Regions from separate parts of the Paenibacillus sp. FSL H8-0260 genome, predicted to be linked through region 1. Evidence: predicted binding sites of a transcription regulator. Region 1 holds the regulator's gene; the other holds the start of a gene.

Region 1 (8,132 bases):
CTGGAACAGCCGTTGGATCACCGCTGACACCCTTATGAATGAGAGCTGCAAGCCGCATCTCTTCAAACATATCCAAGTTATTGTTGCTTGCCGCGCCATCCGTGCCAAGAGACACCTTCACACCAGCTTTTAGAAGATCAGTAACCCGAGCCACTCCGCTAGCCAACTTCAAATTACTGCCCGGATTATGAGATACACCCACATTATGGCGAGCCAAGATCTCAATCTCTTCATCATTTAAATGAACACCATGTGCAACTATCGAGGGACGTGTGAACATGCCAAGCTTCTCTAAGTGAGCTACAGGACGCAACCCGTAATCCGCCACATTTTGTTCCACTTCACGTTTCGTTTCGGACATATGCGTATGCATCGGTAAATCCAGATCATGCGCTGCCTGCACGAACTTAACCAGGAAGTCCGGAGGGCAAGTATAAGGGGCGTGCGGCGAGATCATAGTAGTAATTCTGCCTTCAGCCTTTCCATGCCAGTTACGGGCAAAAGAAATCGCTTCCGCAAGCTTGTGATTCTGTACATCCTCTGGACATAACCCGATCACACCACGCATCAATACGGAACGGATACCTGATAACTCAGCTACCTCGGCTACTCGGTCCATATGATCATACATATCGAGGAAGGTCGTAGTTCCACCCTTCAGCATTTCCAATACAGATAAGGAGGTTCCCCAGTATACATCATCACCGGTGAACTTTTCCTCCATTGGCCACATCTTCTCCTGAAGCCACACTTGTAGCGCTAAATCATCTCCATATCCACGCAGCAAAGACATCGCCGCATGACCATGTGTGTTTACAAGTCCAGGCATGAACAGCAGACGGCTGCCATCAACCACTTGCACTCCAGCTTCCATCTGAGGCTCTTCTTTTCCTATGTAAGTGATTAAATCATCTTCAATAGTCATATATCCACTCAGAACCGGCTCATCCGTTCCCGGAGTCAGAAAATACCCGCCCTTAATTATCGTTTTATTGTTGTTCATGTTCGCTTTCTTCCTTTCCATCCCGCAAGTAATAAGCAAGACTTTGCAGATCAGTTGTAAAATCAGCTGCATGCACCCGGATATTCGGTGGTGTCTTCAGAATCACAGGGGCAAAGTTCAAAATCGCTTCAATCCCAGAAGAAATGAGAATATCTGCTACATTTTGAGCTTCTGAATCAGGTACGGTAATAATGGCAATGCGAATACCTTGCTCACGAATCGTGCTGCCTAGTTCATCCATCGGTTGCACAGTAAGGGAGTTGATCTTACGTCCAACCTTAGGAGCGTACGAATCAAATATAGCCGTGATTTTCATAGTATCTTTAAGATATGCATTGTAATTAGACAAGGCATGTCCGAGATTACCTGCTCCAACTAAAGCTACATTAAGCTGTTGATCCAGCTTCAGGATATGACGGATTTTCTCAATAAGATACGTTACATCATAGCCGATACCTTTTCTGCCGAAGTCACCAAAATATGCTAAATCCTTACGAATCTGTGCGGGATTAAGATCAAGCTTTTGTCCAAGTTCCTGAGAGGAAACTGTTAATATTTCGCGATTCTGGAGATCATTCAAAAAACGCAAGTACACAGGCAGTCTGCGAACAACGGCTTCTGATATTTTATCCGATTTCATATTTTTCCTCCTAAAAATAGTAATGTTCTTGTGAAAATCCATATTCAAACGTCTACCTCTCCTTATTAAGGACGGTACTGTAACACACCGCCCTTAAGGATAAGGAGGAGCTAAACTGAAGACGAGCGTTTTAAGAAGCGCCGCCATCCTCTAGCCATTCCGCTATGCGAGGGACCATTTGATCAGTAAGCATATGCTCCATTTTGGGACCAGGCAATGAATAAAGGAAATACTTCCCGTAATGAGATTCAATAACCCTTGTATCATAAACAATAACTATTCCGCGATCCTGCGCCGTGCGAACCAGTCTTCCGAATCCCTGCTTAAAACGAATAACCGCTTGAGGAACAGATAATTTCATGAACGGATTCTTCTTCTGGGCCTGTAATAACTCCGACTTCGCTTCCGCCAACGGGTGATTCGGCGGTTGAAACGGAAGTCTCACGATGGCCAGGCAAGTCAGTGCTTCACCTGGAATATCTACACCTTCCCAGAAGCTGCTCGTCCCCAGCAATACGGATGCTGCACTGTCCTGAAAGCGGCGGATCAGCTTGCTCCGGCTGCCACCTTCCACGCCTTGACCAAGCACCGTAATCTCTTGTGAGGCTAAAGCCTCTTTAAGCGGATCATATACCTGACGCAGCATTTTATAAGAAGTAAACAGAACCAGCATCCGCCCACGTGTTGTTTTAGCAGCTTCCGATAATGACTGTACGAGTGTATCGACAAATCGAGCATCGCCCACACTGCCCTTCACACTAGGAAAATCACGCGGTATAACTAACAGTGCCTGCTCGCGATACTTAAAGGGAGAAGGAAGAAGTGAGGTCATTAGACGTCCTTCTTCCGCAGCTTCGTTAAGTCCGAGATTATCAATCATAAATTGAAAAGATTTATCTACAGACAGCGTCGCCGAGGTAAGCACGATGCTTTTTTTCTTATCGAAGAACAACTCTTTAAGCTGGCTGCTAACATCCACAGGGACAGCATACATCTGCAGTGATTTGCTGCGGTAATTCCCATTTGCCTCCAGCCAATATACTACATTATCGTCATTCAGCCCCATAAAGAATCTTACTTGCTCACGGATGGAAGCCAAATCCTTAAATAAACCGCTAATATCAGTAACAAGACTGTCTGCTGAGGATTGGCTTTCCTGGTCGCGCATCTCGTTAAGCATTTTATCACCCTTACGGATGATGTCGCTTAACGTCAGATTCATAGTGTTCTCTAGTGCAACCAATTCATCCCAATCCTTCGGCTTACGGGCGGGAATCAAACGCATAACCAGTTGTCCCGCTTCCCCTGCCCCTGCATCACTGCGTTCCGGCAAAAGGCTGAACAGCTTGTCGCTGAGTGCATCCCAGGTTTCTTTGACGGTAAGCAGATCCGGGTAGATCCGATCGATGACTCCGCTCCATTCTGAAGCCTCTTCACTGCCTGACGACTGTAATATCTGGCGCAGAGCAGGAAGCTGTCCGTTTCGGCTATCTTTATACAGCCGCGATAATGTGTGTGCCACAGTGAAATGCTTCATATGCATGCCAAGATGTTTACCAGCCACATCTTCTAAATGATGTGCTTCATCAATGACAAGATGCTCGTAAGCCGGAAGCAGCTGGTGCCCAGCCTTAACATCTGCGAATAGCTTGGAGTGGTTCGTAATAACCACGTCAGCAATCCCAGCTTCATGCTTGGCCCTATGATAATAACATTTGCGGAACCAAGGACAAGAACGGCCCAGACAGGAATCGGTATCGCTTGCCACCGTCTCCCAGAAATCACCGCCCCGGCCGCTTAAATTCAGCTCTTCATCATCCCCTGATTCACTTTGAGTGAGCCATACAATCATCTGAGCGGCAGTAAGCGCATCTTCCCTTGGGCTTATAAAGTCCTTTTTATTAATTTTATGCTCAAACTTACGCAGACACAAATAATGCCCTCTTCCCTTAAAAATAGCAGCTTTAAACGGAAAAGGAACTACCTGCGTTAACAAAGGGATATCCCGCTCGCGCAATTGGTCCTGCAGATTAATGGTATGAGTGCTGACCATGACTTTTTCATTGGTGCGAACGCTTTGATAAATGGCAGGCAACAAATAACCGAGCGATTTACCGGTTCCTGTGCCCGCTTCGATCAGTAGGTGTTTGTCTTCGGCAAGTGCCGTCATCACCTCATTGATCATAATATCCTGAGCTTCCCGGCTTTCATACTGCGGTAATGTGTCTTTAAGTCGTTTGGTTACTTCGTCCATATAATCAGTAAAAGATAAATTCGCTAGCGGATTCTCAGCATGCTCATCTCTAGGTGGCGCTAACTCCGTCCAATCTCCTACTGCAAGCGCTAATTGACGATAGAAAGTCAGATCACCTTCGGGCTGTAGCGTCTCCGCTTCCCGCTCTCGCAGCAGACCATCAAAGTACCAGCCCAGATCACTATCCTCTTCGGTAAACAGCTCACAGAGTCTCTGGATCGTAAGCAGCGGCAGCTCGTAGAGCTCCTCAAGACATTTCAACAGCACTAAAGCAGTCGCAAGTGCATCACTATCTGCCTGATGCGGATGATCATGTGTCACTCCAAAATGAGCACTGACAGAGCTTAGTTGATAAGATGTGAGCGAAGGAAAGCAAATTTTCAGAAAATCAATCGTATCCAAAATCCGCCCTTGAAATGGCAAATAACCACAACGATCTAAAGCATTTTGTAAAAAATGGAAGTCGAAAGCGACATTATGCCCTACAAGCACAACATCATCCAAGAGCGGAACAAGCTCCATCATCATCTCATCCAGCTCAGGCGCATCCTTAACATCATCATCGGTAATCCCCGTCAGACCTGTTATAAAAGGAGGAATCGGCGTTCCGGGCTTGACATAGGAACCATATACCCGGGAGATGGACCGGTCTTCTTCTATAATTGCAAGGCCAACCTGGATAATTTCACCCACGGATTGGGTTCCTGTTGTTTCAAAATCAAGCACGGCAAATTTCATTATAATTCTATTCCCTTTCAATTGAGACTCTTAATCAGCATAACAGAAGTTGCGAAAAAAGGCGATGCACACCACTGGTTCAGGGGATGCATCGCTTGAATGGAAATTTCCAAAACCGTTATTCTTTTACAAAAGGGAAACCAGCTGATTTCCAAAATGCAGCTTCCCTCCACGACGGCGGCATACCTCTAAGTTAACGTTTGGTTCCGGAAGCGCAGGGTCATGCTGCAAAGCAAGATCAAACAATTCCTGCGCTTCATTGAAACGTTCCTGTGAGGCTCGTATGCACCCTAAAGCATTATAAACCATGGCTTTCAGCTTGGTTTCCCGTATCAAGCCCAGCATATGGTTCAGATGACTCCAAGCGGCCTCACCGTCACCTTCCTGCAGATAAGAGATGGCTAAATATAATCGAGCAGCCAAGCTATCCGGGTATTGCGCAATAACTTCTTTAAACTGATCAATACACTTTCCATACATCAGCAGCTTATAATACCCCTGACCTCTTACAAAGGAATCCATACACAGCTCTGGTGCTTCCTGTTCCGGCACTTCCTCTTCGACCACTGCTGTAAAATCCGCACTTTCGCGAAAGGAACTAAGCTTCTCAGCAAAAGCGAGCCATTCATCCATCACTTTGTCGCTCAGTCTATGCAGCATATTATAATTGCATAAAAGCTCGTTCCGGCGGGCACCCTCCGCTGTAGGGTAATCTGTTACGATCTCCTGAAGCACCTTGTTCATTTCAGCAAACAAATGTTGAAACATGGGCGATCCCCCCTTACTGAAGATGAAATCAGTTCAGCTTGCCTGACTTCATTTTCTGCGAGATCGGGGTCTTTCATCCCTGCCATTCATTACATGGCGTAAGTCCATACATTATGCGATTGTAGCATGCAATTCATGATCAGCCAGCTTCACTGGTTTGTTATTCTCATCCACGAATACCACCGTTGGCTTATGTGACTCCAGTTCTTCTGAGGACAACATCGCATAGGAAATGATAATTACTGTATCGCCCGGCTGAACAAGACGAGCTGCGGCACCATTAAGACAGATCACTCCGCTTCCACGCGGTCCAGGGATTACATAGGTTTCCAGTCGCGAACCATTGTTGTTATCCACAATTTGAACTTTTTCATTCTCAAGAATGTCCGCGGCTTCCATCAAGCTCTCATCAATGGTAATACTGCCCACATAGTTCAAATTCGCTTCCGTTACTGTTGCGCGGTGAATTTTGGATTTCATCATATGTCTAAACAAGTGCAGCAACCTCCTTTGGAATAAATACATTATTATCAATCAAGCGTGTTCTGCCAAACTTCACGGCGAGCGCTATAATAATTTCCCCATCCACTTCTGATAAAAGAGCTTCATCCTCTAATCCTTCAAGATCCGGGAATGTTAAGATCTCCGCGTAATCAATCAACGCTAAAGGGGAGCTGGAAATAACCGATGTCAACAATTCCCGCACTTCAGCAACGGTTGTTACTTTTCCTTCTTCAATGGACTGACGCGCTTCACGTAAGGAACGAGATAACACCAATGCCTGACTACGCTCCTCTGGAGACAAGAATACGTTACGTGAGCTGAGTGCAAGTCCATCCCCTTCACGAACGATCGGACAAGGAATAATTTCGACATTCATATTAAGATCGGACACCATTCGACGAAGCACAGCAACTTGTTGAGCATCCTTCAGCCCAAAGAAAGCATAATCCGGCTGTACGACATTGAAGAATTTATTAACTACTGTGGTTACACCATCAAAATGCCCAGGGCGGGAAGCCCCACAAAGCCGGGTAGTAAGCTCCGATACCGAGACCGTAGTCCGAGTAGGCTGCGGATACATTTCTTCCACACTGGGGATAAATACAATATCTACTCCCTCACGTTCAGCGAGTTCCAAATCACGACGCTCATCACGCGGATAGGAATCATAATCCTCGTTTGGCCCGAATTGCAAAGGATTCACAAAAATGCTCATTACCACTGTGTTGCTCATTTCTCCAGCCCGGCGAAGCAGACTGGCATGTCCGTCATGCAAGTATCCCATCGTAGGAACGAACCCAATCGGGGCGTGCCCGCCTTGTCTCATATACTCCAAAGCTTCGCGCAGCTGCTCCATGCTTCTGACGACTCTCATTTATTTCCCTTCCTTTCTTGCAGCGCCATATAAAGATTCCAAAACCGTTTCATCTGCATTAAAAACGTGACTTTCATCTGGGAAGGAACGTTCCTTTACTTCCTTCACATATTGGCTGATGCCCTCACGGATTACATTACCCACATCCGCATAGGTTTTGACAAAACGTTTCTCACGGTAAGGTGAGGCATACCGCAGCAAATCATGGAAAACCAATACCTGTCCATCACAGTAACGGCCTGCACCGATCCCAATGGTTGGGATGCTAAGCGCTTCAGAGATCGCTTGGGCTACTTCTTCCGTTACCAGCTCCAGAACGATTGCAAAAGCACCTGCGGCCTCAAGCGCCTTAGCTTCATCCATCAGGCGTTGCGCATCTTTGGCATCTTTGCCTTGAATCCGGTAGCCACCAATCATATTCACGGATTGCGGAGTAAGCCCGATATGTCCCAGTACAGGGACTCCCGCAGCTACCACCGTAGCTACAGTCTCACAAATCTCGAGTCCACCTTCCATTTTGACGGCATGAGCCCGCCCTTCCTGCATTAATCTGCGCACTCCCCGCAGAGTTTCATCTACACTTCCGTGATAAGTCATAAATGGCATATCCGCCACGATAAAGGTGCTTTGTGCTCCTCGGGTTACCGAGCGGGTATGGTACACCATATCTTCAATCGTTACCGGTAAAGTTGTATCGTATCCAAGGACTACATTCCCAAGAGAGTCACCAACCAAAATAAGGTCGATACCTGCTTCTTCTGCAAGAACTGCAGACGGATAATCATAAGCGGTCAGCATGCTCAGTGGCACACCTTCTGCTTTCATTTTTTTCATTTTTACAATATTTAGCGCTTGTTTGTTTGCCATTTCTCTTTTCGTCCTCCTTTTTTAAGTAACCTGCCCGTAAAAATCGCAACAAAAAAACCTTTTAGCAATCATTTGCTAAAAAGGTCCGAAGGGCAAAAAAGAGTCACTTGCGATCGTCCCTTCTGTCTCGGTCCTTACGGCTCAGAGCAGAATCCAACGTAACCGTCAAACGCAGTTATGAAGGTATTTCCAATAATAAAAATATAAAAAAGTTCTTCAGTTCAAGAGTACAGTTCGTTAAACGATACCGCCTCCGACCCATAGTATAACAAAAAAAGCTCGGAATTACACGAAAAAAATATGACAAGGGATGATACCCTTGTCATATAAAAAATATTATAAAAGTTCAATCTCACCTGAGCATACGTTAGAGATCTCTCCCAAGCTGTTTTTAAGCAGCAGACCACCTATTTCATCCAAACCTACTACCACACCTTCAGAACGCCCCTGAGGGCTATTCAGTGCGATCTGGCGACCCAAAGTC
Region 2 (8,132 bases), 280 kb from region 1:
GAAAGCTTTCGGCTGGAAGAGCCGCTTCCGGAATACAGCAAGTTATTGAATGAGCTGCTCATTGAGCCTGAAGGTGTACTGTGTGATGCAGAATGCTTGCAAAAGCTGGATAACCTGAAGCTGCAAGGGCCGTATTTTTCCGTCTTAAAAATTAAGGTACCTCTGGCTGGAACGAATCAGGAGAAGCACTACACCCTGCGGGACAGACGGCTTCTTTGTTATGCCGCGCTGAATATCGCCAAAGAGCTGATGGATCAGGAGTGGAACTCGACAGCCTTTTACGCAGAGGATGAAGAGATTACGATCATTATTCAGTGGGATGAAAAAAGCTATGAAGATTCGTCTGCCAGCCAAATTAATAGGCTAGATATCCTTGGCCGTAGTCTTCATTTTAATATTCAAAAATATCTGCACTTAAATGCAGTTATCGGCATCAGCCAGATTCTCAAGGGTCTTTCTTTTATGGCTGTATTGAACCGTCAAGCCTCCAAAGCCATTCTCTGGAATAAAGAACACAATGACCATTATGTGTTTTACTACGGGGATTTTAATTGGAACAGCTACACAACCGATCCTTCAGTAGAAGAGCTTCATACACGCAGCAATCTGATTGTAGAGAAAGCGAGAGAGTATATTGACGAGAACTATGCGCAAAAAGGATTAACCATCCATGAAGTGGCTAAGAAAAACCATGTCAGCCCCAATTATTTGAGCTATCTGTTTAAGAAAAATACAGGTTACAACCTGTGGGAATATGTAATTAAGCTGCGGATGGAAGAAAGCCGGGAGATGATTTTGAACACAGATCTTCGCAGATACGAAATCGCCGAGCGTGTAGGTTATGAATCACCGGAGCATTTTAGTAAAATTTTCAAAAAATATTATGGGATTAGCCCCAGTGAATTGAAGAAGTAAAAACACATACTACTTCGGTAGATTTAGACATGTTCAGTACAACCCTCATTTTCTACAATTTAAGGTAGGAAGCATTTTGCGAAAAATGCTGAAAGAAAAATGGAATGAGGGAGCCTGATGAATCAAACCGCAGTTGTATCCGAAAATCCGCCGGCGCTGAAGGGTACACCTTACAAGCAAAACCGCTGGAAGAAAAACTTTTGGGGATATATGTTCCTCGTACCTGCTGTGATTATTTTTGTAATGTTCTTGTGGGTGCCAATTTTTAAAGGCTTGTTGTACAGCTTCTACCATGTTGATTTTGTAAAAGGGAATAGCTTTGTTGGCTTTGAGAACTATGCTAGAGCCCTTAGTGATCCGGATGTTTTGACCGCGTTAAAAAATACAGGGTATTACATGCTTCTATGTCTTATTATCGGGTTCTGGGTTCCGATTGCTTTTGCTATTATGATCTCGGAGCTGAGAAGGTTCGGGGGCTTTGTGCGGGTAGCGGCTTACCTACCTTTTGTAATGCCTGGTGTGGTGCTATATGGACTCTGGAGATGGCTTTATGATCCTGTGGGCCCAATCAATGCAGTGTTAAGCTCGCTTGGTGTGGACCAGGTTGCCTTCCTGACAGATACAAGGTGGTCGATGATTTCCCTTGTTTTTATGGAGACGTGGCAGCAGTTTGGATCAGGGATGTTAATATACTTGGCTGCTGTACTCAGCATTCCGCGGGATTGGTATGAAGCAGCTGAGATTGATGGGGCGGGTGTGTGGGCACGTATAAAGTACATCACATTGCCTTCGCTACGTAATTTGATCATTTTGATGTTTATATTACAGATTATCGGGACTTCACAAGGGTATCAGTCACAAATGGCGCTGCTTGATGGTGGGCCGAATAATACTACGCTTACCTATGCGCTGCTGATCGTAAAATATGCTTTTACGCGACTCGATTATGGAACAGCGACTGCGCTTGGCATGCTAATGTTCATAGTCCTAGGTGGTTTGGGCATTTTACAGTTCAAGCTTAACAAGGAGGACAACTAAGATGAAGAGCGCAGATAGAGGGATTCTCTCAGAACATGATTTGAAAAAAACAAGCAATAAGATCGTTTATGGCTTGATGTGCGTGGTTATTTTGATTATGGTGTTTAGCATGCTGTATCCGATCTGTATGACGTTATTTAACGGACTGAAATCGAATCAAGAGGTGAACTCATTCCCACCGCATTTTTTCCCGCAGGAATGGCACTTCAGCAACCTTAAAGAAGCGATGAACTACATTGATCTGCTGATGTTCCTTAAGAACACTATTTATATTTTTGTGGGGAATATGGTCGTGACACTAGTCGTATTGGGAATGTCTGCTTTCAGCATTTCTCGTATGAATGTTCCTTACAGAAAGGCAATTTATTTCTTTTTCCTGATGACATTATTTATTCCGGCGACCAGCTACATGATTCCCAACTTTGTCAATCTAAAAGAGCTTGGATTACTGAATCAGTACGCTGCCTTTTGGCTGCCGGCTGGTGCGAATACATTCTATTTTCTACTCTTAAAGAACTTTTTTGATGGGATACATCCTGAAATTTTTGAAGCCGCGCGGATTGACGGCTCCTCTGAGCCGAGAAGCTTTTTCTCCATTGCAGTGCCATTGTCGGTTCCGATATTTGCTACGCTGGCGATCTTTATCTTTTCTACTGCATGGAATGACTGGTTCTGGCCATCTCTGGTTATGCACAGTGAAGAGAAATATACGCTCGCGACAGCAATCTATAAATACGTTATTAATGTAAAGGCACTTAATACGAATATTAAATTCGCTATCCTATTTATCGTATCGTTGCCGCCGATCCTTGTCTTCCTGATCTTCCAAAAGTTCATTATGCGTGGTGTCGCATTATCAGCAGTTAAGGGATAAGCGCGGATCGACGAATTTAGTCACGGATCGTAAACATGCACATGAAAGGAATATAAATGCACCTCGTTTGTAAACGATTTCTCTTTTATGATCGATATGTAAGATAACTATGAATTGAAAAGGGGAGTTTCAATGCGTAAGTACTCTAGCGTGCTACTAAGCCTCCTTGTGGCCGGATCATTGTTAACCGCATGCGGCGGTAACAACAATAACGGAAACACAACAGGAAACAAGGAAGGGGAAGCGACTACTGCGCCAACGAATGCTGCAACAGATAATGCTGGCAGTGCTACAGCAGCGCCAACTGATGATATCACACAAAGAAAAGTGACCATCAAAATTCACTATCCAACCCCTGACCTAACCGAAGTTAGAGCACAGGAAGATGACAAGATCAAACGTTTCCAAGAGGAGTATCCGAATGTTGAAATCGTCAAAGACGATTGGCAGTACAATGTAAGTGAAATCGGCATCAAAATGGCAGCGAATGAAGCTCCAACCTTCTTTAACACTTACGCTACAGAAGCAAAATTTCTTGTTGAAAAAGGCTGGGTAGCTGACATTACGGATCTGTGGAATAAATACGAATTTAAGGATCAAATTAACCCGGTTCTCCAAAACCAATTTATCATTGACGGAAAAGTATTCGGCGTAACTCAAAAGGGTTATGTAACAACCACAATGATCAACAAAAAAATGCTGGATGAAAAAGGCGTTGCTGTTCCATCTATGGATTGGACTTGGGATGATATGCTGAATACCGCGAAAGGCGTAGCTGATACCAAAAAAGGGATTTCCGGTATTGCTCCAATGGGTAAAGGGAATGAAGCTGGCTGGAACTGGACCAACTTCCTGTTCGAAGCTGGCGGTGAAATTCAGAAGATTGAAGGCGGTAAGGTTGTAGCTACTTTTAATTCTGAGGCTGGGATTAAAGCGCTGGATTTCTACAAGAAACTTAGATGGGAAGCAAACGCGATTCCTCAGGACTGGGCACTGGGCTGGGGCGATGCTGTAGGCGCATTCCAACAAAGTCGTACAGCAATGGTAATGGCTGGATCTGACGGTGTTATTGAGCAAGCGTTGAATCAAGGCGGTCTGAAACCAGAAGATGTACTTACGTATCCAATGCCTGCGATGGAAAAAGGCGGAAAACACACTGGGGTACTTGGTGGTGACTACCTTGTAATCAATCCAAATGCAACACCAGACGAGCAAGAAATGGCATTCCGTTATATTACATTTGATTACTTCTCCGATAAAGGTCTAGAAGCACTGGATGCGGTTCTGCAACAACGTACAACGGATGGCAAATACTTTATTCCGCCGCTCTTAGATTACTATTCTGCAGATTCTGACTTCGGCAAGAAAACAAAAGCTGTGTATGATAAATATACAAATGTATATCAATACAGCCCTGATATTTTAGGCTTGCTGGACGGTAAACCGGAAGCGCAATACAATACACAGGACTACTACGCAACCATGTCCAATGTAATTCAAGAGCTGTTCTCCAAAAAGGGAACAGATTCCAAGACACAGCTTGAAGCTGCTGCCAAAACAGTGCAAGAGAAATTTTTCGATACAATTAAAGTAGAATAGGCAAGGAAGGACAGAACCGGCTCCTTTAGGAGTCGGTTTTTTTATGTTTATATTATTGATATTTTTATAAATCAACCCAACGGATGGCTCCCGACTATTTTTTAGAGGGTCATGGGAAAAATAGAGTGTCAACAAAATTAGATTTGCATTTTTAAAATATTTTTGCGAGCGGAAAGGTAGAAAATGGGTATCGGTTCTTGTCTTTTTAAACATAAACTTTAGATTTAAGGAATAATACAGCATAAATAATGGTAAAACACCTATAATATGATCGAATGAAAGCGCTTTGAAAACAAATCAAAAAAACTTTATACTTTGTGAAAGATTTCACTATACAAGGTGGAAATGATGTGATAAGATAAATGTGTAGAGAAAAACAACCTAAAAATTGACAGGAGGACGAGGGAGATGGCAGTTAAGAACGAAGTCGCCGCCCAAGTTAAACAAACTACCGCTGAAGAGTATATTCAGACTTTGGTGGATAAAGCGAAAAAAGCACATGAGGCATTCATGGCGCTGGATCAAGAGCAAGTTGACACAATCGTTCATGCAATGGCGTTGGCTGGACTCGACAAACATATGTACCTCGCTAAATTGGCTGTAGAAGAAACTGGCCGCGGGGTTTACGAAGACAAAATTACTAAAAACATCTTCTCGACAGAATATATCTGGCACGGAATTAAATACGATAAAACAGTAGGCGTTATTGAAGACAATGCTTATGAAAGCTTCCAAAAAATTGCTGAGCCCGTCGGAATTGTAATGGGTATCACACCGGTAACCAACCCTACATCCACCACGATGTTTAAAGCGTTGATTTCGATTAAGACACGGAACCCTATTATATTCGGTTTCCACCCATCTGCGCAAGAGTGTAGTGCAGCAGCTGCTAGAATTCTTCATGATGCGGCTGTAAAAGCTGGCGCACCTGAGAATTGTATCCAATGGATTGAAATGCCAACGATGGACAAAACAAACGCTTTGATGAATAACCCTGACGTTGCACTTATTCTTGCAACTGGCGGTTCTGCAATGGTAAAAGCAGCTTATAGCTGTGGTAAACCAGCTCTTGGCGTAGGTCCTGGTAACGTACCTGCATTCATCGAAAAGAGCGCGGATATCGATCAAGCCGTAACGGACATCATTCTTTCCAAAACATTTGATAATGGTATGATCTGCGCTTCCGAGCAAGCTGTTATTATCGAAGAACCAATCTTCGATCAAGTGAAAAAGAAAATGATCGCTAATGGCTGCTACTTTGTTAACAAAGAAGAAGCTGCCAAACTTACTAGCGGCGCTATGAACGTTGATAAATGTGCGGTTAATCCAGCAATCGTTGGACAATCCGCAGTGAAAATTGCTGAAATGTGCGGCATTCAAGTTCCTGCCGGCACTAAGATTCTGGTAGCAGAACTTGAAGGTGTAGGCACTAAATATCCATTGTCCGCTGAAAAATTGAGTCCTGTGCTTGCTTGCTACAAAGTTAAAAACGCAGATCAAGGTATTGAACGCGCAGCACAAGTTGTTGAATTTGGTGGTATGGGCCATAGTTCGGCTATCCACTCCAACAATGAAGAAGTAATCATGAAGTTCTCCAACCGTCTGCAAACAGGACGTATTCTCGTTAACTCGCCTTCCACTCATGGTGCGATCGGCGATATCTATAACACTAACATCCCTTCGTTGACGCTGGGCTGCGGATCTTATGGTCGTAACTCCGTGTCGCAAAACGTTACAGCAATTAATTTGATCAACGTGAAAAGGGTGAATCGTCGTACCGTGAATATGCAATGGTTTAAAGTACCTGACAAGATCTATTTCGAAAAAGGCGCTACTCAGTACCTAACCAAAATGCCTGATATCACACGTGTCGCAATTATCACTGACCCAATGATGGTTAAGCTTGGATATGTTGAGAGAGTTGAACATTACCTGCGTCAACGCCAAACTCCTGTAGCGATCGAAGTGTTCTCGGAAGTTGAACCAGATCCATCGACAACTACAGTTGAAAAAGGTACAGCAATGATGAACAGATTCCAACCGGACTGCATCATCGCACTTGGTGGTGGTTCCCCAATGGATGCTGCAAAAGGAATGTGGTTATTCTATGAACATCCAGACGCTGACTTTAACGGTCTGAAACAAAAATTCATGGATATCCGTAAACGGGTTTACAAATTCCCTAAACTTGGAAACAAAGCTAAGTTTGTAGCGATTCCAACTACTTCGGGTACAGGTTCGGAAGTAACATCTTTTGCAGTTATTACCGATAAAACAACTGAACAACACACTAAATATCCTTTGGCTGACTACGAGCTAACTCCAGACGTAGCTATCATTGATCCAGAGTTCGTATATAGCTTGCCAAAAACTGCTGTAGCTGATACGGGTATGGACGTATTGACACATGCCATCGAAGCTTATGTATCTGTTATGGCGAGTGACTACACGGATGGTCTGGCAATTAAAGCAATCCAATTGGTATTCCAATACCTTGAAAAATCGGCTCTTGAAGGCGACAGAGTTGCCCGTGAAAAAATGCATAACGCATCAACACTTGCTGGTATGGCCTTTGCTAATGCTTTCCTGGGTATTAACCACAGCTTGGCGCATAAATGGGGCGGTCAATATCACACTGCTCACGGTCGTACTAATGCGATCCTTATGCCACACGTTATTCGTTACAATGCTAAGAAACCTACGAAGTTCGCTTCGTTCCCTAAATATTCACACTTCGTAGCTGACGAGCGTTATGCAGAAATCGCCCGTATTCTGGGATTGCCAGCTCGCACAACTGAAGAAGGTGTAACTAGCCTGATCAATGCTATTCGCGACATGAACAAAAAACTGGGTATCGAAGAATCCTTCCAACAATTGGGCTTTGATCCTAAGGATTTTGAATCCCATGTAGATTACTTGGCTGACCGTGCATTTGAAGATCAATGTACAACTGCCAATCCTAAGCTGCCACTGGTATCTGAACTTGCAGATGTATATCGTAATGCTTTCTACGGAAGATTTGATAATTAATATTTGGTTAAGTAGATAATAGGATGGTTGTGGATTAGATATAAGTGACAAATATCACCGGAAAGGTGATATTTGTCACAGTCTATTTATAGAAAATAAACTAAAATGTTTATATAAACAACGGTCCCATATATGGAACAATGATTGTGAATTTTCGAACAACCATATTTTTCTTGGGATCACGAGACACGGGATCAACCTTCAAGCCCGCGATCTCTACAAATATAATATAAATATAGATGGAGGGATTTAGCATGTCGGTGATTGAAAAAGATGTACAAGAAGTGAAATCCGGTTGGAGAAGTTTTACAAAAGGTAAATGGTCCAGAAAAGTTGACGTTAACAACTTTATCGCAAGCAACATTAAGCCTTATGAAGGAAACGAAGAATTCCTCGTAGGACCTACTAGTAACACAACTGAACTGTGGAAGATTATTTCCCAATTGAGCAAGGAAGAAAGAGAAAGAGGCGGCGTATGGGATGTTTCCCTAGATACTGTCTCCACAATCACTTCACATGCTCCAGGCTACATTGACAAGGACAAGGAACAAATTGTAGGCGTACAGACTGATGCTCCTTTCAAACGTTCCATCCAGCCATTCGGCGGGATCAAGATGATGGTTGATGCTACGAAGGCTTATGGCTTCGAGCTTCCGCAAAACATCGTTGACATGTT

The links. Region 1 encodes Rex, which represses fermentation and respiration genes when NADH is low (regulators of the CRP and FNR family bind a similar motif). Its sites were predicted from a motif close to TTGTGAAATATTTCACAA; they were not measured.
Region 2: the regulator Rex is predicted to act here: its motif matches at 4,742-4,759, upstream of adhE (bifunctional acetaldehyde-CoA/alcohol dehydrogenase).

The regions. Positions count from the first base shown of each region.
Region 1 covers NZ_CP150298.1:4,690,482-4,698,613, forward strand. Annotated here, with positions in the region: gene MHI51_RS20890 (amidohydrolase) at 1-1,003, opposite strand, end outside; gene MHI51_RS20895 (redox-sensing transcriptional repressor Rex) at 990-1,643, opposite strand; gene dinG (ATP-dependent DNA helicase DinG) at 1,774-4,635, opposite strand; gene MHI51_RS20905 (M48 family metallopeptidase) at 4,762-5,403, opposite strand; gene panD (aspartate 1-decarboxylase) at 5,515-5,898, opposite strand; gene panC (pantoate--beta-alanine ligase) at 5,891-6,781, opposite strand; gene panB (3-methyl-2-oxobutanoate hydroxymethyltransferase) at 6,782-7,648, opposite strand; gene MHI51_RS20925 (biotin--[acetyl-CoA-carboxylase] ligase) at 7,985-8,132, opposite strand, start outside.
Region 2 covers NZ_CP150298.1:4,966,446-4,974,577, reverse strand. Annotated here, with positions in the region: gene MHI51_RS22215 (response regulator) at 1-915, shown strand, start outside; gene MHI51_RS22210 (carbohydrate ABC transporter permease) at 1,126-1,953, shown strand; gene MHI51_RS22205 (carbohydrate ABC transporter permease) at 1,955-2,827, shown strand; gene MHI51_RS22200 (ABC transporter substrate-binding protein) at 2,960-4,426, shown strand; gene adhE (bifunctional acetaldehyde-CoA/alcohol dehydrogenase) at 4,835-7,456, shown strand; gene pflB (formate C-acetyltransferase) at 7,711-8,132, shown strand, end outside.